3 regions of the Roseateles paludis genome follow, and region 2 is predicted to be linked to each of the others. Evidence: predicted binding sites of a transcription regulator. Region 2 holds the regulator's gene; each other region holds the start of a gene.
The links. The regulator sigma-54, encoded in region 2, starts transcription at its own class of promoters, with help from an activator protein. The targets are predictions, from matches to a motif close to TGGCANGNAANCTGCTTT.

Region 1 (7,466 bases), on a different contig from region 2:
GCTCCTTGCCACCGAAGACCGACTCGACCGCGAGCAAGACGTTCTCGGTGCAGGACAGCCAGGGCAGCAGCGAGTGGTTTTGAAAGACCACGGCGCGGTCCGGCCCCGGGGCGGCAATTTCGCGGCCATCGCAGATCAGGCCACCACCCGTGGGGGTGAGCAGGCCGGCGATCAGGTTCAGCAGCGTGGACTTGCCGCAGCCCGAGTGCCCGATCAGGGTGATGAACTCGCCCTGGTCGATCTTGAGGTTGATGTCCCGCAGCGCATGGAAGCGGCCTTTGCGGGTGTTGAAGACCATTTCGGCTTCGGTGATGTCGATGAAGGCGGTCATGGTTCAGTCCTCCGCAAACGAGAAGCGCTTGGCGATGCTGATGAGCGTCCACTCCAGCAGCAGGCCGACGATGCCGATCACAAAGATGGCGATGATGATGTGTGCGACGTTGAGGTTGTTCCACTCGTCCCAGACCCAGAAGCCGATGCCCACGCCGCCGGTCAGCATCTCGGCCGCCACGATCACCAGCCACGCCGTGCCCACCGAGAGGCGCACGCCGGTCAGCACATAGGGCAGCACGGCCGGCAGCAGGATCTTGGTGATGACCTTCCACTCCGACAGGTTGAGCACGCGGGCCACGTTCAAGTAGTCGGCCGGCACGCGCTGCACGCCCACGGAGGTGTTCACCACCATCGGCCAGATCGAGCAGATGAAGATGGTCCAGATGGCGGCCGGGTTGGCGCTCTTGAAGGCCAGCAGACCGATCGGCAGCCAGGCCAGCGGCGACACCGGCTTGAGCAGCGAGATCAGCGGCGAGATCATGCGGTTGGCAAAGTCAAAGCGGCCCACCACAAAGCCCAGCGGGATGCCGATGAGGGCGGCCAGGCCAAAGCCCATGCCCACACGGCCCAGTGAGTTGAGGATGTTCCAGCCAATGCCTTGGTCGTTCGGGCCCTTGCTGTAGAACGGATCAGCGAACAGCTTGGCAGCGGCTTCCCAGGTGGCGCCCGGAGTCGGGAAGCTGCCGCCCCCCTTCATGGTGGCAAGCGCCCAGATGCCGACGAGCAGGGCCATGCTGAGCACGGGCGCCAGCACACTGAGCGAGAGGCTCCGCCAGTCGATCGGTGCACGCGGGGGCTTGGCGGGCTTGGGGGCAGCAGTCACAGGGGCAGCGTCCTCGTTGGCAGCGGTGGCGGGGCGGCGCGCGGCCGCTGGCTTGGCGGCAACCGTGGGCTCGTCGCCCAGGTCACGCGGGGAATGAAAGACGGCGGAAACCATGGCTCAGGCTCCTTTGATCTTGAAGGAGTCGGCGTACTTGGCCGGGTCCTTGCCGTCCCAGACGATGCCGTCCATCAACTTGCTGGTGCGCATCGGGTCCTTGGGTACGCTGATGCCTAGGGCCTTGGCGGCTTCGGTGTAGATGCCGACCTGGTTGACCTGCTTGGCCACGGCCAGGTAGTCGGGGTGGCTCTTCAACAATCCCCAGCGCTTGTGCTGGGTCAGGAACCACATGCCGTCCGACAGGTAGGGGAAGTTCACCGCCCCGTCGTTGAAGAACTTCATGTGATTGGGGTCGTCCCAGGTCTTGCCCAAGCCGTTTTGATAGCGGCCCAGGATGCGCTGGTTGATCGCGTCGACGCCGGTGTTGATGTACGACTTTTGCGCCACGGTCTCTGCCATCTTGAGCTTGTTCTGCAGGCCAGCGTCGATCCAGCGGCTGGCTTCGAGAATCGCCATCACCACGGCCCGCGCAGTGTTGGGGTACTTCTTGACGAACTCCAGCGTCGTGCCCAGCACCTTCTCGGGGTGGTCCTTCCAGATGTCCTGCGTGGTGTTGGCGGTGATGCCGACGCCGTCCATGATGGCGCGGTGGTTCCAGGGTTCACCCACGCAGAAGCCGTCCATATTGCCGACACGCATATTGGCCACCATCTGGGGCGGCGGCACGGTGATCAGCTTGGCGCCGCTAACCGGGTTGATGCCTGCAGCCGCTAGCCAGTAGTGCATCCACATCGCGTGCGTGCCGGTCGGGAAGGTGCCGGCAAAGGTGTATTCGCGCGGGTTGGAAGCCATCACCTTGGCGAGCGACGGGCCATCGACGGCCCCTGCGTCTGCCAGCTTCTTGGACAGGGTGATGGCCTGACCGTTGTTGTTCAGGGCCATCAGCACGGCCATGTCCTTCTTGGGGCCACCGATGCCGAGCTGCACGCCGTAGATCAGGCCGTAGAGCACGTGGGACATGTCGAGCTCGCCATTGACGAGCTTGTCGCGCACACCGGCCCAGGAGGCCTCTTTGCTGGGGATGATCTTGATGCCGTACTTCTTGTCGAAGCCCAGCTCGGCCGCCATCACCACGCTGGCGCAGTCGGTCAGCGGGATGAAGCCGATCTTGACCTCTTCCTTCTCGGGCTTGTCCGAGCCGGCGGCCCAGGCTGATGAAGCAAGGCCGGAAGTGAGGCTGGCGAGAGTGGCAGCGGCGCCACCGGCGAGCAACTTACGACGCTGCACGCTGTTCCGATCAGTCATGGTGAAAGCTCCAGAGAAGTTGAAGGGCAAAGCAAGGCAAAAAAAAGCGGCGTCACCACCACGCCGCACGCCAAGGTGCAGCAGGGGTGGGACGCCGTTGTCCGCAGGTGCCGGCTCATTGCCAGCGGCCTATCTCGATGCCCACGCCTTTGTGAGCCTCTGCCTCTGAGTTAGCACGCCCTGTGCCAGCAGGGGGAAGCCAAGAACCTGCCCTCGTCAGGGTCTTGCCGCGCCAAGTCGGGCCCCGCATGCCGCGCACTGGTGCCCATGGGGTGGCCTGGGCGCTTGAGGCCTCGGGTTTGCACTGATGCGGTGCAAATGCGTGGATCAGGCTGGTGCGGTGCTGCCTGCGCGCTTGGCGGGGTCTGGGCGCAGGCGCGCCGCCCGGCACAGCAGGCACGCAATCGAGGGGGCTGGTGAAGGTCTGAAGCGCAGGCCTGAAGCACAGGCCCTGGGCTCAGGCCTTGCGCAGCAGCTGGTCGGCTTCCAGCAGCCGGGCGGCCACGGCGGCCAGGGGCTCGCCCCGGTCCATGGCCAGGCGTCGCAGCCGGTGGTAGGCGGTGTCCTCGTCGAGGTGCTGCTCACGCATCAGGATGCCCTTGGCACGCTCGATGGACTTGCGGTCGGCCAACTGGGTGTTCACGCGGTCCAGCTCCTGGCGCAGCTGGTCGTCCTGCTCAAAGCGCGCCAGCGTGAGCTGCAGCACCGACTCCAGCCGCTGCGCCTGCAGCCCACCCACGATGACCACATTGACGCCGGCCTGCAGCGCGCTGCGCATGGCGTCTGGCCCCAAGCCATCGGCAAACAGCAGCAGCGGCAGGTGGCGCGAGGCCTGTGCGGCTGCCAGCGCGGAGAGCAGCTCGGCGTCGATGTGCTCACTGTCGATCAGGATCAGATCAGGCTCGCTGCGCAGCATGGCGGCTGGCAGGCCGTGCACACTGTCCAGCACTTCCAGCAGCTGGCATCGCAAGCGGATCAGCTCGGCACGGAAGATCGGGCTGCGCTGCTTGCCGTGGTCGAGCAAGAGCACGCGCAACCCGGCCACGGCCATCGATGTGTGGGGGCGAGTCCTGTTCATGGCAGCAGGCATCGCAATATGTGTGCCCGCGCGGTGGTGCAAGGGGGAAGGCCGCCCCGCCATCCCACAGATCAAGTCGCCTGTGTGACACGGCCATTCGGGTGCTGAGACATTCCGCACGAAGCCGTGGCCCGCCGCGTGACAAGGCTTGCGCCGCCAAGCCGTGGCCCCCAGCATGCCGGGTTGAGCCCCTCCGGGTTCCCAAATCTTTGTTGGAGGTAGTCCCTGATGAACAAGTTTTCAATTGCCTGCGCGGCAGCTCTCCTGGCCATGGCATCTGGCGCACAGGCCGATGTGTTGAAGATCACCGGGGCGTCCACCGTCCTCAATGTCGTGGTGGCGCCCGCCAAGGCCGCCGTCGAGAAGGGCACCGGCCACACGCTGCAGATCATTGGCTCTGGCACCGGCAAGGGCTTGGTCGATCTGTTCAATGGCGACAGCGACATCGCCATGGTGTCTGAGCCCATGGACATCGCCGCTGACGCGGCCGCCGTGGCGGGCAAGAAGATCGATGCCAGCAAGGTCAAGTTCTTCGAGCTGCGCAAGGACGAGATCGTCTTCGTCGTCCACCCGAACAACCCGGTTGGCAAGCTCAGCTGGGAGCAGATCCGCGACATGCACCTGGGCAAGATCAAGAACTGGAAAGAGGTGGGCGGCAAGGACCTGCCCATCGTCGTCTACAGCGACTCCACCACCGGCGGCACCCGCGCCATGATCAAGAAGCTGGTGCTGGGCGGGGCCGAGTACGGCCCGGACGTGAAGCCGCAAACCTCGGTCAAGCGCGCCGCAGAGGTGGTCAGTACCGATGAAGCCGGCCTGGCGGGCGTGGGCAAGGGCTTCGTCGAAGAAGGCAAGGACAAGGTCGTCCAGACCAAGCGCATCGAGCGCCCACTGGCCCTGGTGACCCTGGGCGAGCCCAAGCCTGCGGCCAAGGCCGTGATCGAGGCCTTTGCCAAGGAAGCCAAGGCGCACTGATCGACTGGGACGTGGCGCACCGGCGGCGGGGCGCCCATCTGCACACTGAGGACTTTATGGATGCATTGCGAGGGTTCAGCATCGGCCGACGGCTGCTGCTGGGATTTGGTTTGATGCTGGCGCTGCTGCTGCTGGCCGTGGCGGTGGGCTGGAACCGTTTGGGCGCGTTCAACGAGCGCGTCTCCGGCCTGATGCACGGCGAGGCCCGGGCCGCACAGCTGGCCAGTGAGCTCGACGCCGGGGCCCAGGCCATGCTGAACGCCGTCAGCGTGGCCATCACGACCGACAGCGTCGGCGACATCGACAAGAGCGCCAAGCGCGTGGAGACCTTGCGCGCCGAGGCGGGCAAGATGCACCAAGGCTTGGCCAAGGCCGTGGAGGGCAGCTCCTCGCAGGCGGCCTATGACCGCGTCAAGGCCAAGGAGCAGGACTTTGCCCAAGCGGTGGAGAAGCTGCTCAGCGTGGTCCGCTCCGGCGACATGGATGCGGCGCGCCAAGCCTTCAACGACAAAGCCACGCGCGAGGCCAGTGCCAGCTATCTGGCCGCCTTGGCCGCGTTGCGTGACGAGGAGGAAGCCCTGCTGAGCGCCGCAGAAGCGGCCGCAGGCACCACCTACACCTACAGCCGCAGTGTGCTGGCCACGGTGGCGGTGCTGGCGGCCGGGGTGGCGGTCTTCCTGGGCCTGGCCATCACGCGCACCATCGTTGGCCCTGCGCGCCAAGCTATGCATATTGCCCAAGGCATTGCGGCGGGCGACCTGCGCCAGGACATCAGCCCGCGTGGCCGCGACGAGCTCACCGACCTCTTCATCGCCATGCAGGCCATGCAGTCAGCGCTGAGTGATGTGGTGGGCACCGTGCGCAGCAACGCCGACAGCGTGGCCACGGCCAGCTCCGAAATTGCCGAGGGCAATCAGGACCTCAGCCACCGCACCGAGAACCAGGCCAGCGCCCTGCAGGAAACGGCCGGCGCCATGGACCGCCTGGGCGATGTCGTGCGCCAGAACACGTCCAGCGCCACCCAGGCCAACCAACTGGCGCGCAGTGCCAGCCAGGTGGCCGAGCAGGGCGGTGAGGTGGTGACCGAGGTTGTCAGCACCATGCGCGGCATCAATGACAGCTCGCGCCGCATCTCCGACATCATTGGCGTCATCGACAGCATTGCCTTCCAGACCAACATCCTGGCCTTGAATGCGGCCGTCGAGGCCGCCCGTGCGGGTGAGCAAGGGCGCGGCTTTGCGGTGGTGGCCTCTGAGGTGCGCAGCCTGGCTCAGCGCAGTGCCGACGCCGCCAAGGAGATCAAGCAGCTCATCACCCACAGCGTCGAGCAGGTGGAGCGCGGCACCGCCCAGGCGGACCGGGCCGGCAGCACCATGACCGAGATCGTGCAATCGATCCGCCGCGTGACGGACATCGTCTCCGAGATCAGTGCCGCCAGCGAAGAGCAGAACGGCGACGTGGCCCAGGTCGGGCAGGCAATTGGCCAGATGGACCAGGCCACGCAGCAGAACGCGGCCCTGGTCGAGCAAAGCGCCGCCGCCGCCGAGAGCCTCAGCCAGCAGGCCAAGCAGTTGGTCCAGGCCGTGGCCTTGTTCAAGCTGCGCGGCTGATCACCGCACCCGCGCGCGGCCGCCCACAACGGCGCGGACCGTGCGATCCCGCGGGGCCGCTATTGGCTTGGGGCGTGCCTACTTGGCGATGCTGACCGCCACGGCCGCCTGGGCCGTGCGGCCGAGGTTGTCGCTGAGGCTCACCTGCAGCGTGTAGCTGCCGGCCACCGGGCTGGGCCAGCTGACGCTGATGCCGTTGGCGCTGGCGCTGAAGCCCATGCCCTGGGGCGCACCGCTGATGTTGATCTGGGCGCTGGTGGCGCCGGCCAGGTCCAGGCCGATGGTGGCGGCCAGCGCGCTGCCCGCCTTGCCACTCAGCGGCGTGCTGCTCACGCTCAGGCTGCTGACCACGGGCGTGGTGGTGCTGGCCGTGACGGTGGCGCCGCTCAGGGCCGTGAGCACGGCACTGCCTTGTGGCGTGCCCAGGCCGGTGGGCGTGTCGTAGCCCGCAGCGGCGGCGCAGGTGCCGCAGCTGCCATTGCTGCCGGAGGTGATGTCGAGCAGGTTGCCGGCCGTCTTGGCGACGCTGCCGTAGAGCGCGCTGTGGGGCAGGCCGAGCAGCGCCTTGCCGCCCTGGGCACGCAGCGCATTGGCCACGGCCAGCAGGCCCGCCCATTGCGGCGTGGACAGGCTGGTGCCGCCGGCGCTGATCCAGCTGACGGTTGTGCTACCAGACGCCATGGTGGCCACGTACTGGCCGGTGTAGGGGTTGGCGTTGAAGGCCACGTCGGCCACCGCGCGCTTAGGCGCGCTGGCGGTGCCACTCGTTGTGCCAGTCTGGTAGCTGGGCTGCGCCACATAGCCGCTGATGCCGCCGCCCGTGCTGGCCCAGGTGGTCTCGCTGCGCGTGCCGCTGCCGGTCCAGGTGAGGCTGGTGCCGCCCACGGCCACCACGCGGCTCGACACCGCCGGCCACGAGACGCCGGCCCCGTTGTCGCCCGTGGCGGCCAGGTAGCTCATGCCCGAGGTGGCAAAGCTGCTCTCCACGCTGCTGACCCAGCTGCCTTCATTCGCGCCAAAGCTCATCGACACCACGCCCGGCCCCATGCGCGTGGCCAGGCGAATGGCGCCCGAGAGGTTGCTGACGCCAGCATCCGGCGCTTCGATCAACACCAGGCGCGCCAGCGGCGCAATGGCGTGGGCCCACTGCACATCCAGCGCAATCTCGGTCGCCCAGCCCGAGTCATAGGCGGGCGCCGTGCTGCTGAGCGCGGCAGCGCTGGTGCTGTAGGCGATGACCAGCTCGCAGGTGCTGCTGCTGGCCGCCGCGAGCGGCAGGGCCGTG
Region 2 (7,466 bases):
GGTGGCCAGCTCCCAGCGCAGCTCCAGGGTCTGCGTGGCCCAGGGGTTGTTCAGCGGGTTGAGCGGCAGCGCGCGGGTCCAGAGCACGACGCTGCTGTCGGTCGGGCTGCCGCTGGCCACCCCGAGCTGGAAGGGATAGGCCTCCAGGCGCGGCGCCGCCGTGCTGGCAACGGCCAGGCGGCCCAGGCTTGCGGCCGTCAGCGCGGCCAGCAGCTGGCGGCGCTTCATGGGCTCACTCGCCTTCGACGGGTTCTGCCGGCTTGCGGGCCGAGCCCTTGACGAGGTCGAAGCGGAACAGCCGGCACTCGATGGGACCGTTCCACATCGGCACGCGGCGCGACTCCTTGAGCCGCATCTTGCTGGGCAGCTTCATGTCGGGGCTCAGCATCCAGGCCGTCCAGCCCGCTTCATGCTGGGTGTACTGGCGCTTCCAGTGCGCCGCCAGGCGGGGGAAGAAATCGTCGCCACCGTCGCGAGCCTCGCTGCCGCCAGCATCGCGCGTCAGTGCTGCCTTACCGCGCACCTCGATGCGCTCGCCATAGGGCGGGTTCATCAGGATGCTGCCGCGGAGGCCCTCGGGCAGCGCGGGCGCCGGGCGCTCCAGCGCATCGCCGCCGTTGAACTGGATGTATTGCGCCACGCCCGCACGCTCGGCGTTGCGGCGCGCGAAGTCGACCATCCGGAAGGCCACGTCAGATGCATAGATGGGCACGCTCGGCGGGTGGATGCGCGCGCGGGCGGCTTGCGTCATCTCGCCCCAGGCGGCGCGCAGCTTCTGGAAGGGCAACTGCCGCTCAAAGGCAAAGCGCCGCTGCAGGCCGGGTGCGGTGTCGGTGGCGATCAGCGCGGCCTCGATGGGGATGGTGCCCGAGCCGCAGCAAGGGTCGTGCAGCGCACTGTCGCCGCGCCACTCGGCGGCCGCGAGCATGGCAGCAGCGAGCGTCTCCTTCAGCGGAGCGTCGCCCTTGTCGATGCGCCAGCCGCGCTTGAAGAGCGGCTCGCCCGAGGTATCCACGTAAAGCGCCGCGCGCTCGGGGCCGACGTGCAGCACCACGGGCAGGTCGGGCCGGCTGGTGTCCACGCTGGGGCGCTCGCCCGTGTGCTCGCGCAGTTGGTCGCAGATGGCGTCCTTGATGCGCAGCGCCGCGAAGTTGAGGCTTTGCAGCGGCGAGCGCTGGGCCGTGACGTCCACGCGCAGCGTGTGCTGGGGGGTGATCCAGTCGCGCCAGTCCACGCGCAAGGCCAGCGCGTAGAGGTCGTCTTCATGCCGGTAGGGGTCCTCGATCAGTTCAACCAGCACGCGCTGGCCGAGGCGGGTTTCAAGGTTGATGCGCATGGCATCTTCCAGGCTGCCTTGCAGGCCGCAGCCGCCGCGCAGGGCCTGGACTTTGCTGCGCACGCCGGGCGGCAGGAAGGCCTTGAGCTCGGCTTCGAGCAGGGGTTCCACCCCGGAGGCGCAGGGGACGAAGAGGGAAAGCTTGGAGGAGGGCGGCACGGGTGGGATTGTCGCCGCGCGTCCGCAAGAAAAAGAGCCCGCCGGGTGGCGGGCTCGAAGACTTCGAAGTGCGCTTTTGTTGGAGGTGCTTGGGCGGTCGGGAGGGTGTCGCGAGGGTTGCCTCGCGTCAGTCCCTGCCGCTTGTCCTCTCCATATCAGGAACCATGCCAAACGCCAGACTCCTTGGGCGCACAAGGAGTTAGCGGCGTTGGCCGGTGCGCGCAGCGGCGCTGTGTCGCCTTTGCCGACACCCGCAGGCGCGGGGTCGGTGGCAGCGTGTGGTCAGCCGTGGCCCCGGGCGAGTCGGAACACGCCCACCGTCTCCACCAGGTGGTTGGCCTGCTGCTGCAGGCTCTCGGAGGCGGAGGCGCTCTCTTCCACCAAGGCGGCGTTCTGCTGCGTGACCTGGTCCAGCTGGCCGACGGCCTGGTTGATCTGGGCGATGCCGCGCGTCTGCTCCTGCGTGGCGGCGCTGATCTCGGCGATCAGGCTGCTGACCTTCTGCACCTGATCGACGATGTCGGTCATGGTGACGCCGGCATCGGCCACCAGCGAGCTGCCGGTCTCGACGTTCTCCATGCTGGCGCCGATGAGGGTCTTGATCTCGCGCGCGGCCTGGGCCGAGCGCTGGGCCAGGGCCCGCACCTCGGCGGCCACGACGGCAAAGCCCCGCCCTTGCTCGCCGGCCCGGGCCGCCTCGACGGCGGCGTTCAGGGCCAGGATATTGGTCTGGAAGGCGATGCCGTCGATCACGCCGATGATGTCGGTGATCTTGCGCGAGCTTTGTTGGATGGCGCTCATGGTCTCGACCACCTGGGCCACCACCGAGCCGCCCTTGGCCGCCGATTCACTGGCTTGGCCAGCCAGGGTCGAGGCGCTCTGTGCGGTGTCGGCGGTGTTGCGCACGGTGGAGGTCAGCTCCTCCATCGAGGCGGCGGTCTGTTCGAGGTTGGCGGCCTGCTGCTCGGTGCGCTGACTCAGGTCCGAGTTGCCGGCCACGATCTCGACGGTCGCGGTCTGCATGGTCTCGGCCGAGGCACGGACGGTCTGCATGATGCGGCTCAGGTCGCCGTTGACGGCATGCAGCGCATGCATCAGCCGGCCGATCTCGTCGTTCGAGTGCTCGTGGATTTCGCGCGAGAGGTCGCCTTCGGCGATGGACTGGGCGATCGACACCGCCTCGGCCAGCGGCTGCGTGATGCTGAGCTGGATGCGCCAGGCCACCATGCCGCCCACCAGCAGCGCCGCCACCGACAGCCCGATGATCAGCCACACCGACACGCGGTAGCTGGCGGTCGCGGCTTCGTCGCGCCGGCTGGAGGAGACCTTGATGCTGTCGATCACCTCGTCCAGCGCTTTGACGTGCGCGACCTGGGCGGGGCGCAGCTGGTCGCGGATCATGGCCGAGGCCCCGGCCATGTCATCGCTCATGGTCAGGTTGACGATCTTCTCGATCATGCCCTTGGTGCTGGCCAGCGCGCTGGCGGCGCGGGCCAAAGCGTCACGCGTAGCAGGTTCGTTCTGCACCAGCGCGGCCAGGCTGTCCGAGGTCTTTTCGTAGTCGGCACGGGCCGCCTTCATCAGGTCGAATTCCTTCTTCTTGAAGGCCATGTCGTCCTGCATGATCACGTCGCGGATGGTCACGCTCTGGTAGCGCGCCAGGTCTCTGAGCTTGCTGGCCAGGCGTTCCGGCGCTTCGCCCGTGACGGCGGCCAGATCGGACTTGAGCGAGGCCAGGCGGCCGAGCGACAGCATGCTGATGATGCCGAGCAGGATCAGCACGGTGGCAAAGCCGGCCGCAAGGCGGTGTCCGACTTTGAGGGAGTTGAGCATGTCTTGCTCCTGGGAACGGTTGTGCATCCAGCCGGGCCGCTAGCAGCCCGGCACGCTTTCACTTCGCGCTATCACTTGGCGGTTACGGCGCCGTGCAGCACGCCGATGGGCTTGCCGTGGTCCAGCACCGGCGCTGACACGTGCACGCTGGGCACCTGGGTCGAGGTGTCGGGCTTGATCTCGTCAGCGGCCCAGGCCTGGCCCTTGAGGGCTTGTGCAAAGACCGGGCGCGTCGCGTTGTTCCAGATCAGCGGGCGCACGCTGGCGCCAACGAGGTTGCCCTTCTGGTCGCGCAGCAGCAGTTTGTTGATGTTGTCGTCTTCCTGCTCCCACTTGGCGATCTGCAGGCTGACCTTGGACTTGAGCAGGGCCTGGATGAAGGCGTCGGAGTCCGGCAGATCGACCCACTTGCCATTGGTCATGCCGCCGTCGCCCTTGGCATTGGCGTCCTTGATGGCGGCGATCACACCGGGGTCGGCTGCCAGCGCGACCAGGCGGGTCTTGGCCTTGTCCACTTTGGCTTGCACTTCTGGAGGCAATGCGGCGGAGGCGGTGCTGACGACGAACCCGACAGCGACGAGGGCCGTCGCGAAAAGCTTGCTGGACACGGAAGAAATGGACATGGGGAGCCTCTCCTGAAAAGTTGACGCTGCGAGCGCAGGCGCCGACAACAAGGAGAGCCATGGGGTCAACGCCCACGTGACTGCACTCTCCCTGTGCGGCGGCAACGACCTGGAGCCTTGCTCGCATGCGAATTTGAGTGTGCTGTCAGTTCCGGGGGGCTCACAACCGACCCTGGTAAGTTGCGAGGGGGCCAATCGGTGCTTTTTGGCGGTTCAGCGCCCATGACATTTGCGTGTCTGTGTTGAGCACGCGACACCCGGCTGCTCCGCAGCCGGTAGGCCCTGTGATCAGAGGGCTTTGCGCAGGTTGGCCGGGGCGATCTTCATCGCCTCGCGGTACTTGGCGACGGTGCGGCGCGCGCACTGGATGCCCTGCTCGTCGAGCATGCCGGCGATGGCGCTGTCCGACAGCGGCTTCTTGGTGTCTTCGGCGGCGATGAACTGCTTGATCAGCGCGCGCACGGCGGTGCTGGAGGCCTCGCCGCCGGTCTCGGTGTTGAGGCCCGAGCCGAAGAAATACTTCAGCTCGAAGGTGCCCCAGGGCGTGGCCATGTACTTGGCGGTGGTGACGCGCGAGATGGTGGACTCGTGCAGACCCAGCTCGTCGGCAATCTCGCGCAGCACCAGGGGCTTCATGGCCAGTTCGCCGTGCTGGAAGAAACCGCGCTGGCGCTCGACGATGGCGGTGCTGACACGCAGGATGGTCTCGAAGCGCTGCTGGATGTTCTTGATGAACCAGCGCGCCTCCTGCAACTGCCCGCCCAGCGGCGAGTTGCTGATGCCGCCGCGCGTGGCGCGCAGGGCATTGGCATAGAGCTCGTTGATGCGCAGCTTGGGGGCGACATCGGGGTTGAGCATCACGCGGAACTCGCGGCCCCCGGGGCCGGTCTTGCGCACGATGACGTCGGGCACCACGGCGGCGGCGCTGTTGGTGGCAAAGCGGCGGCCGGGCTTGGGCTCCAGCGTGGTGATCAGGCCTTGAGCGCGGCGCAGCAGGGCCTCGTCGGCGCCGGTCTCCAGCAGCAGGCGGCGCGTGTCGCGGCGCGCCATCAGCTCCAGGTGGCTGCGCGCGATGGTGGCGGCCAGGTCGCGCTCGGGGCTGGCCGGGTGGGTGGCCAGCTGCAGGCACAGGCACTCGGGCAGGCTGCGGGCGCCAATGCCGGCGGGGTCCAGGCTTTGCAGCCAGCGCAGGGCGATGCGCAGGTGGTCGAGCAGCTCCTCGCGGCTTTCCGCGTTTTCTTCGTCCTCGCCGGGCAGCAGGCTGGCGGCAATCTCTTCGAGGCTGTCTTCGAGGTAGCCGTCCTCGTTGAGCGAGTCGATCAGGATCTGGAGCGCCGTGCGTTCGGGCGCCGAGAGGTGCATGCCGGCCAGCTGCTGGGCCAGGTGCTCGGCCAGGCTGATGTCGGCCGACTCGGTCTCGCCACGCTCGCCGTCGTCGTCACCGCTGCTGGCCGGGCTGCTGCTGGGCAGCTCGCGGATGCCGTCGAAGTCGTCGCCTTCGGTGCCGTTGGACCAGTCCTCGCGGTCGGTGGTGCCAAAGTCGTCGGCTGCCAGCTCGCGCTCGCCTGCAGTTTCAGTGTTCGCTTCGGCGCTGTCGTTGTAGTCGGGGGCGGCATCGTCGCGCTCGGCCGGCGCATTGCTGGCCAGCTCGGGCGTGCTGACGCTGAACTCCTCCTCCGTCTCCAGCAGTGGGTTGGTCGCCAGCATCTGCTCGACTTCCTGGTTCAGCTCCAGGGTCGAGAGCTGCAGCAGGCGGATGGACTGCTGCAGCTGGGGCGTCAGCGCCAGGTGCTGGCTGAGGCGGAGCTGTAGGGTGGGCTTCATCGACGGACGCTCTTGCCCTACATGCGGAAGTGTTCGCCCAGATACACCTTGCGAACGTCCGGATTGGCCACGATCTCGTCCGGCGTGCCCTGGGCCAGCACCGTGCCCTCGCTGATGATGTAGGCCCGGTCGCAGATGCCCAGGGTCTCGCGGACGTTGTGGTCGGTGATCAGGACCCCGATGCCGCGCGCCTTGAGGAAGCCGATGATGCGTTGGATCTCCAGCACGGCGATGGGGTCCACGCCGGCAAAGGGCTCGTCCAGCAGGATGAAGCGCGGCTGAGTGGCCAGCGCCCGGGCGATCTCGACGCGGCGGCGCTCGCCGCCCGAGAGGGCGGGGGCCGGGCTGTGGCGCAGGCTTTCGATGGAGAGGTCGTGCAGCAGGCCTTCGAGCAGCTCGTCGATGCGCGCCTTGGGCAGGGAGCGGCCGCGTTCGTCCTGCTGCAGCTCCAGCACCGCGCGGATGTTTTGCTCGACGCTGAGCTTGCGAAAGATCGAGGCCTCCTGCGGCAGGTAGGACAGGCCCAGCCGCGCGCGGGCATGGATGGGCAAGCGCTGCACCTCCTGGCCGTCGATGCGGATCACGCCCGCGTCCGAGCGGACGAGGCCGACGATCATGTAGAAGCTGGTGGTCTTGCCGGCGCCGTTGGGGCCCAGCAGGCCGACCACCTCGCCGCTCCGCACGCTGAGGTGCACGTTCTTGACGACGCGGCGCACGCCGTAGCTCTTGGCCAGGCTCTCGGCGTCGAGGCGGCTCTCCGTCGCGGCAGTCTCGTGGCGGCTCTCCGTCGCGGCAGTCATCACGGAGCGGTCTTCGCGGGAGGGGTGAGCGTGGTGCTGGGCTGCAGCGGCAACGGTGCCGCGGAGGCTGCTGCCTCGGCCGCCGAGGCCCGAGGCATGATCACCAGTCGGGTACGGCCGGCCGGGTTGGGCGAGGCGTGGCCCCCCTCGAAGCGGAACACCTCGTTGCGGTTGTCATAGAGCACCACGGCGCCCGAGACCTCCTCGGCCACGGCCGTGCCGCGCAAGACCTTGACCACCGCATTGCCGATGAAGCGCACGGTGTCGCTCTTGGTGTCGAACTCGACCTGGTCCGCCTGACCCTGGACGCTCTCGCCGGGCACGTCGCGCCCCTGGCTGAAGCTGACCGGCTTGCCGGTGGTGCCGCTGGCCAGCGCCTGGTGGAAGCCGTCGGCCGTGATGCGCAGGTCCACGCTCTCGGCGCGCAACTGCAGCGTGCCTTGGGAGATCACCACATTGCCCGTCAGGCGGGTGCGCTGCGAGATCTTGTTGCCCTCGCCACCGTTGTCAGACTGGATGACGAAGGGCTGGGTCCGGTCGGTCTTGGCCGCCTGCGCGGCGGGGGCTCCCCACAGCGTGGCGAGCAGGGCGGTCAGCAGGGCGGGGGCCAGCAGCGGCGCGTTTCGGATCATGGCGGCACAGAAGTTGCAGGCGATTCTAGGCGCCTGCGCCGGTGCGCCCGACCGAAATCAAGCCTTGCCGCGTGCCTGTTTGATGAGGAAATCCGCAACGGCGCAGGCTTGTTGGCCCGAGACGGTTTCTGCCTGCCCGGGTGCGCCAACGATGCCGGGCCCCGTGCGCCAACGGCCGGCGATGGTGAGCTGGGGCACGCTGTCGACGCCGCTGGACTCGGCCAGCTTCAGGCCCTGCTGCGCCTTGGTCTGGACGCCG
Region 3 (7,466 bases), 580 kb from region 2:
ACGTCGTCCTCGATGCGGATGCCGCCATAGGGCGCCAGCTCTGCCACCCGCGCCCAGTCCACCGCGGCGGCGGCGGGGCTGGCGCGCAGCGCGTCCAGCAGCATCGGGATGAAGTAGAGCCCGGGCTCGATGGTGACGACCATGCCGGGGGCGAGTGTGCGCGTGAGGCGCAGGTAGCGGTGGCCCTCAGGCCGCTCGCGCGTGCCGCCCAGCTCGCTGGCCATGTGGCCGCCGATGTCGTGCACCTGCAGGCCCAGCAGGTGGCCGATGCCGTGGGGGTAGAAGGCGTGCGTCACCCTCTCGGCCACGAGTGCCTCGGCGCTGGTGCCGGGGCGGGCCAGGCCGCTCTCCAGCAGCACGCGGGCGAGGCGATGGTGGCTGCTGAGGTGGATGTCGCGGTAGTCCGTGCCCTCGCGCACCTCGGCCACCAGGCCAAGCTGCTCGCGCTCCATCAGCTCGATCAGCGCGGCAAAGCGCTCGTGCCCGGGTGCGGCGGTGGTGCGGGTGATGTCGCTGGCATAGCCGTTGACCTGGGCGCCGGCATCGATCAGCAGGCTGCGGGCTTGCGGCGGCGAGGCCACGTCTTGATGCTGGTAGTGCAGCACGGCGGCGTGCTCGTTCAGCGCCACGATGTTGGCGTAGGGCAGGTCACGGTCGGTGTGGCTGCTGGCCACCAGGTAGGCGCGGTGGATCTCGGCCTCGCTCGCGCCCGCCAGAAAGGCAGCGCGTGCAGCCGCATGCGCGGGCGCGGCCCGGCGTGAGGCCGCGCGCATCTGCGCCAGCTCCCAGGGCGTCTTGCAGGCCCGGGCCCAGTGCAGGCGGTGCAGCAGCGCTTCGGGGTTGTTGGGCGTAATGCCAGGCAGTGCGGCATCCAGCTCGCCAATCACGGCGGTGCGCGGGCCGAGCACATCCTGCAGCGCCGCCACCGCCTGCTCGGGCTCGCTGATGAGCACCAGCTCCACCTCGTCCACCCACGCGCCACTGGGCGGGCTGGGCGGCACATGCCAGTAGTCGGCCGGCTGGTAGACCACCACGCGCGGCTTGCGCCCCGGGCGCACGGCCAGCCAGGAGTGCGGGTGCTCGGTCAGCGGCACCCAGTGCTTGAAGTGCGGATTGGGCTGGAAGCCGTAGGGCCGGTCGTCCAGGAAGGCGAACTTCTCGATGCCCGAGGCGATGACCAGGGCCTCATGCCCCGTGGCCGCCAGCGCGGCTTCGGCCCGCTGCTGGAGTGCGGCAAGGTGCTGGCGGTAGAGGTTGGCGTCAGGGCTGGAGTCGCGGCTCATGCGCGGCATTGTGGGCTGGCCGGCTCAATGCGCGGCTTCGGGCGCCAGCACGCCGCGCGCCGCCTCACCCAGCGCCTGGGAGCCCACCCCGAGCAGCCGGAAGGCACGCGCCGCCACGCTGTGCTCCTCTTGCGCCACCGCCAGCAGCACATCCGCGCCCCTCAACGCTCGCGGCGCGCGCGCCGGGGCGCTAGCGGCCAGGCGCTGCACCAGGGCCTGGCCCGAGGCCTCGGCCTCGTAGAGCGTCGGCGCGGGTGCGGCCGGTGGCCGTGGCGCGCTCTCGTTGGGCTCGGCAAGCAGCTCGACACCGACTCTCGCCAAGGCCTGCCGCTGCTGCGAGACAAGCGCTTCGCGAAACCCGGCCTCGCTCAGCCCCAGGGCGGCAAAGACCTCCCCCGCCGAGCCGTCCGGCAGGCCCAGCGCCGCGAGCACGAAATGCTCCGAGCCTGGCTTGACGCGCCCTGCGCCGCGCGCCACCTGCTCGGCGGCTGTGGCGAGGGCCGACAGGGTTTGAACGTCCTGCATCTTGCGCTTGAGGATGGCAAACATCAGAGGTCTCCTTGGGCTCACTTGCTCGGTTGTAGGTGCGACAGCCGCCGGTGCGCGGCCTGCTTGGTCACGCCCAGCGCCTCAGCAATCTGCGACCAGGACCAGCCATTGCGCAGCGCCAGTTGCACGGTCTTCGCCTCTAGTTCGTCGGCCATCTGCCGCAGGGCCAGCACGGCGGCCAGGGCCTCGGCGGTATCGGAAGGGCGTGGGATCTGCATGCCGTCAATGATCGTTGACGGTATGCAGCCTGTCAACAGGTGTTGACGAATTGATTGCGATGGCGCCGCTGGCATCGATTCTTGCTAGACCCAGGGATGGGGGCCACTTCCGTGCACCCGAATGGGAATTCCATGAGTCAGATTCACTGGATCGGTGGCGAGAAGGGCGGCGTGGGCAAGTCGCTGGTGGCGCGCTTCCTGGCGCAGCACTTCATCGACGGCGGGCAGCCGCTGCGCTGCTTTGACACCGACCGCTCGCACGGCGCGCTCTTGCGCTACTACGCCGACTACACCTCGGCCACGCCGCTCGACTCGAACGACAGCCTGGACTGCGTGCTGGAAGCCGCCGCCGCCGGCCCTGAGCAACGCGTGGTGGTGGACATGGCCGCGCAAACCCAGGCGGCGCTGACCCGCTGGCTGCACGACGCCGGCGTGCCCGAACTGGCCGCCGAGCTGGGCGTGACGCTCAACTACTGGCACGTGATGGACGCCGGCCGGGACTCCGTCGAGCTGCTGGCCCAGTGGCTTGACGGCCCCGGCGCCGCCTTGCCCCTGGTGCTGGTGCTCAACGAGGTGCGCGGCGAGCGCTTTGAGCTGCTGGCCGCCTCAGGCCTGCTGGACCGCGCCCAGGCCGCCGGCGCCCGCGTGCTGCACCTGCGCAAGCTGCCCGACGCCCTCGTCCAAAAGCTCGACGGCCAAGGCCACAGCTTCTGGGCCGCCCAGCAACCCGGCGCCCTGGGCCTGCTGGACCGACAGCGCTTGAAGCTGTGGTTGCAGCGGACGGGCGAGGAGCTGGCGGGGCTGACCCCGGCGATCTAAGGGCTGGGGCGACGGTCATCGGCAGGCAAGGCTCCGGCCGAGCGGTAGCCGCTCGCCTCACCAGCGGCCGGTGAAAATGGCGCACGGGCATGAAGCCAGCCCTTGCCGGCCCTGCGACTGGCTTGTGGCCTCGCCCGCATGCCGCCTTGCCGAGCAGGCGCCGCCCCACCCCGCAATCCGCCGCCGCGCCTGACTCCCGTTGATGAGCGACACCTGCCTTCGGTTTGACTGCTTCGAGATGCAGCTCGCGGATCGGCGCGTGCTGTGCGGTGGTCGCGAGGTCGCGCTGCGCGGCCGTGCTTTCGACGTGCTGGCGGCGCTGGCCCAGCGGCCAGGCCGGCTCGTGAACAAGGACGAGTTGCTGCAGCAGGTCTGGCCGGGGCTGGTGGTGGAGGAGGGCAATATCGCGGTGCAGATCGCGGCGATACGGAAGGCGCTTTTCCCCGAGCTGATCGCCACGGTGCCCGGGCATGGCTACCGCCTGACTGCAACACCGATCGTGTCAGACGCAGCCCTTGCACAGGCCGCTGCCAGCGGCGCCTCGCTGTTGACGGAGCGGCCCGGCGTTGCGGTTGCGGCCCCAGCGCTTTTCGGCCGCGAGGACGACATGGCCCGCGTGCGCGCGGCACTGCAAATGCCGGGCTGTGTCACCGTGACCGGCACTGGCGGTGTTGGCAAGACCGCCTTGGCCCGCGCCTTGTACGTGGGCTGGGATCTCGGCCCCGCCACCTGGATCGACCTTTCGGTCTGGCCGGCAGACGACGACTTGCAGCCGGCCCTGAGTGCCAGCCTCGGCGTGCATCTGGAGGCCAGCGCCGGCGACGACAGCCCCCTGGGCGCTACCCTGGACGCCGTGCTCGGCGGCGCAGGCCGGCTGCTGGTGCTGGACAACGCCGAACATCTGCTGGAGCCCCTGGCGGCCCTGCTGCCCCGATGGCTGGCAGCGCTGCCCTCGCTGCACCTGCTCGTCACCAGCCAGGCCGCTCTGAGGGTGTCAGGCGAACGGCTTGAAAGCCTGGCGCCGCTGGCCCTGCCCGCCGATCAGGCCGACGAGGAAGAAGTCAGCCGCAGCAGCGCCGTGGCGCTGTTCCTCGCGCGGCTGCGGGCACTGGACTCACGTCGCCCATGGGCCGGCGATGCCTTGCCCCTGGTGCGTCAGCTGTGCGTTCGGCTGGACGGCTTGCCCTTGGCGATGGAAATGGCTGCGGCGCGCGTGCCCCTGCTCGGCCTGCAGGGCGTGCTGGACGCCGTTGACCAACGCTTTGCGCTGCTGCGCCTTGGACGTCGCGACAGCCCGGCGCGCCACCAAAGCCTGCTGGCGGCGCTCGACTGGAGCTTCAGCCTGCTGGACCCCGAAGACCAGCAGCTCTTCAGCGCGCTGGGGGTCTTTGCAGGCAGCTTCACGCTGAACCAAGCGGTGGCCGTGGCGGGCAAGCGCGAGGAAGCCCGGTGGGAAGTCATTGATCGCTTGGCGGTGCTGGTCGAGCGCTCGCTGCTCAGCGTGGGGCCCGAGGACCCACCCCGCTACCGCCTGCTGGAAACGCTGCGTGCCTATGCGCTGCAGCAATTGCAGTCCGACGGCCGCGAGCAGCTTCTGCGGGGCCGCCACGCACAGGCGATGCTGGACCTGGTGCGCGCCGCCGACGAGACGCCCGAAGGACCCCTGCGCGACGCAAAGACCGAACAGGTCTTGCAGGACATGGGGCAAGTGCGCGAAGCCTTTCGCTGGTCGCTGCAGCACGACCACCCCACCGCCCTCGGCCTGTCGGCCCACGGCGCGGGACTGGTGGAGCTCAGCGCTTGGCGCAACGAAGTGTTCGGCTGGCTGCGCCAATGCGAGCCCTGGGTCGGCACGGCGCCCGACACGGCGCTCCGAGCGCTGTGGTGGCGCCGGTATGCGCGCCTGCTGTACGTTTTCCATGACCCACGCGCCGTTGCGGCTGCCGCCGAGGCCACGCGTTTGGCGCGCAGCGGCAACAACCCCCTGGCGCTGTTCTGGGCGCTGGCGGTTTCGGTGCAGGCGTCAGCCACCGCCACGGCGTCCGCGCCGGCCGCCACCCGGGAGCAGGCCTCGGCGTGGGCGAATGAACTCGCGCAATTGCTGAACCGCCATCCGGACTGGCCACCTGAGGCCGAAATCATTGGCCTCCGCACTCGCGCAACGCTGTGCAGCAGCATCGGCGACTTCGAGGGCGTGCTCAGGCACCGGCAGACCGAGGCCGCACTGGCCCGCCGCAGCGGCCTGAAAACCCGTGCCGCCGTTGCCGACTTGAACGTCGGCTGGACCTTGAACCGCCTGGGGCGCCACGCCGAAGCCTTGGACGCGTTTCGGTCCTACCTCGATGGTGCGCCACCCATGGACTTCAACACCGCCTTTGCGCATGTGCATGCGGTGCGCAGTCTGATCCTGATGGACCGGCTGGACGAAGCGCTGGCGGCGTCTGCGGCGGCCCTGGCCGCGAGCCGTCAGGTCCATTGGCTGGAAATTACCGGTGTGATGGCGCTGCTGGCCGCCAAGTTGGGTCGCACGCGAACGGCCGCCTTGCTGCTGGGGCATGCCCGCCAGGCCTATGCCTCGCGCGGGCTGCCGCTGCCCGATGCGCCGCTGTTCGACTACTGCCAGGCCGCTGAACGGCTGCAGGCGCAACTGGAGCCAGGCCTGCTGGCCCGACTCATGGTGCACGGCGCCCTGCTCGATGCCGAAGCGGCCGACCAGCTGCTGTTCGCATCCAGCGACGCCAATGCCCTGAGCGCCGTGTAGGCCTTCAGCGGCGCTGCTTTCTGCGCACGCCCGCAGCCAGGATGCCGCCCGTCAGCGCCAGCAGCAGCGTCTGGGGCTCGGGCACCGCCTGGCCTGCCTTGAACTCCCGCACCGCCACCGCATTCAGGGGCGCAAGGTCGAAGTAGACACGTGAGCTGCCGTTGGCGGCCAGGAACGTCCAATACCTGTCGTAGGTGGGCCCGTGCGAATCCAGGCTGTCGGTCCAGTAGAAGTAATCCTCCACGCCCGTGAAGTGGCTCTGCAAGCCCGCCAGCGTGCCCCCGACGCTGGGATCGGCCCACAGGGTCTGGAACTCTTCGAGCTTGGGCAGGCGCCAGTCGCCCGCCGCCGCGCCGCCCACCGTCAGGCTGGCCGCCCAGTCACGCTGCCAGCTCAAGAAGTAGGTGGTGGACTGACCCCAGTCATACAACCACAGCAAGTTGGTCTCGGTGTCCAGCACCTCCTGGCCATTGCTCTGCAGCACCAGCGCCGCCTGCGCCATGCCCGTCGCGGCCGTCAGGGCGGCAGCGGCCACCCATGTCTTCAGCTTCATCATTCTTTGAGCTCCTGGGAGCGTGGGCCAGCAGCACCTTGCTGCCTGGCCGCGTCTCGCCAACACCCGCACTGTGGCGCGCCAGCCGGCCACGCGTCTTGAAGGCGGTCTAAAGGATTTCTTAACGCCGCGCCCGGCCTCGGGGCGCGCGGCTTAAGCGGCATTACAGAACGCCTTAAGGACGGCATGCGGGGTCGCGCCAGACACTGACTGCTTCGCTCCGGACTGCCGGCGCGCTGCATTTCTCAAACGCAAATGGCGTGCAATCGCCCACCCCCACCCATGACCTCCAAAAGCCTCCTGCTGGCGCTCGCCAGCCTCTGCCTGACCCTGCCAAGCGCGGTCCAAGCGGCTCCCGTGACGGACCTGCCCGGTTCCCTCCTGATCGAGACGCCCAGCGTCAATCGGCCCAATGATCTAGGCCAGTCCGCGCCCCGGGCTTATGCGCCGGGCATCACCTGGTCCAGCGACGTCCCTTCTGCCTTCGGGTTCCATCGCCTGTATGGATTCCAGGACAACGGCGCCTGGTTCAACAAGCCGATGATTGGCCTGGGCCAGGCGTCAGGCACGATGACCCTGAGCTTCGCCGCCCCGGTCGCTGGCGTGGGGGGCTTCTTCAACTACGCGCAGAGTCTTGGCGCCCCGATCGGCGATGCGCCGACCATTGCCATCTACGACGCCGCCCACCACCTGCTCGACTCGACCGTGCTCAACTTCGACACCGGAAGGGCCGACCTCAGCGGCTACTTCTTTGGCTTCGACGTCGGAAACGCGCTGATTTCGTCGTTCGAGATGTCGGGCGCCTACATCGGCATGAGCGACCTGCGCGTGCTGGCCGCTGACACGACACCGGCCCAAGTGCCGGAGCCAGCCACCCTGGTGCTCGCGGGTGGCGCACTCATGGTGATGCGAGGCATGTCCCGCCGGCAGCGTCGCCTGCCGAACGCCTGACTCGGCTGAGCGCTTCGGCGGCGCCCATTCGTTGCGCTCAACTCGGGCGAAGCGGTGCGCCTTGACATCCTTGTCAATGCATTGCATTTGCATTACATTGACTGCATGAAGACCTCCACCCTCCCGGCCGTGCGCGTCGAGCCCGCATTGCGAAGCGATGCCGAAGCGGTGCTTGATGAAGGCGAATCACTGTCGGATTTCGTCGCCTCTTGCGTGCGCGATGGCGTGGCCTGGCGGCGTACGCAGGACGCCTTCCTCGCGCGTGCCCAAGAGGCTGTCGCGCGTTCTGAGCGTGAAGACAGCGGGATTTCGCCGTCGGAAATCCTGCGGCG

Region 1: a site for sigma-54 is predicted at 2,689-2,706, ahead of ABDJ85_RS09855 (CmpA/NrtA family ABC transporter substrate-binding protein). Genes of this name have one in related genera too.
Region 3: a site for sigma-54 is predicted at 6,432-6,449, ahead of ABDJ85_RS02545 (PEP-CTERM sorting domain-containing protein). Genes of this name have one in related genera too.

Annotation. Positions count from the first base shown of each region.
Region 1 covers NZ_JBDPZD010000002.1:838,234-845,699, reverse strand. Annotated here, with positions in the region: gene ABDJ85_RS09865 (ABC transporter ATP-binding protein) at 1-331, opposite strand, end outside; gene ntrB (nitrate ABC transporter permease) at 335-1,270, opposite strand; gene ABDJ85_RS09855 (CmpA/NrtA family ABC transporter substrate-binding protein) at 1,274-2,518, opposite strand; gene ABDJ85_RS09850 (ANTAR domain-containing response regulator) at 2,976-3,596, opposite strand; gene ABDJ85_RS09845 (substrate-binding domain-containing protein) at 3,825-4,571, shown strand; gene ABDJ85_RS09840 (methyl-accepting chemotaxis protein) at 4,628-6,181, shown strand; gene ABDJ85_RS09835 (S53 family peptidase) at 6,260-7,466, opposite strand, start outside.
Region 2 covers NZ_JBDPZD010000001.1:1,123,675-1,131,140, forward strand. Annotated here, with positions in the region: gene ABDJ85_RS05305 (alkaline phosphatase D family protein) at 1-228, opposite strand, end outside; gene ABDJ85_RS05310 (THUMP domain-containing class I SAM-dependent RNA methyltransferase) at 233-1,495, opposite strand; gene ABDJ85_RS05315 (methyl-accepting chemotaxis protein) at 1,778-3,328, opposite strand; gene ABDJ85_RS05320 (hypothetical protein) at 3,400-3,951, opposite strand; gene ABDJ85_RS05325 (RNA polymerase factor sigma-54) at 4,240-5,775, opposite strand; gene lptB (LPS export ABC transporter ATP-binding protein) at 5,793-6,575, opposite strand; gene lptA (lipopolysaccharide transport periplasmic protein LptA) at 6,575-7,207, opposite strand; gene ABDJ85_RS05340 (thiol:disulfide interchange protein DsbA/DsbL) at 7,265-7,466, opposite strand, start outside.
Region 3 covers NZ_JBDPZD010000001.1:544,997-552,462, forward strand. Annotated here, with positions in the region: gene pepQ (Xaa-Pro dipeptidase) at 1-1,283, opposite strand, end outside; gene ABDJ85_RS02525 (Clp protease N-terminal domain-containing protein) at 1,308-1,832, opposite strand; gene ABDJ85_RS02530 (helix-turn-helix domain-containing protein) at 1,850-2,050, opposite strand; gene ABDJ85_RS02535 (P-loop NTPase family protein) at 2,183-2,869, shown strand; gene ABDJ85_RS02540 (ATP-binding protein) at 3,072-5,630, shown strand; gene ABDJ85_RS02545 (PEP-CTERM sorting domain-containing protein) at 5,635-6,183, opposite strand; gene ABDJ85_RS02550 (PEP-CTERM sorting domain-containing protein) at 6,541-7,134, shown strand; gene ABDJ85_RS02555 (YlcI/YnfO family protein) at 7,240-7,466, shown strand, end outside.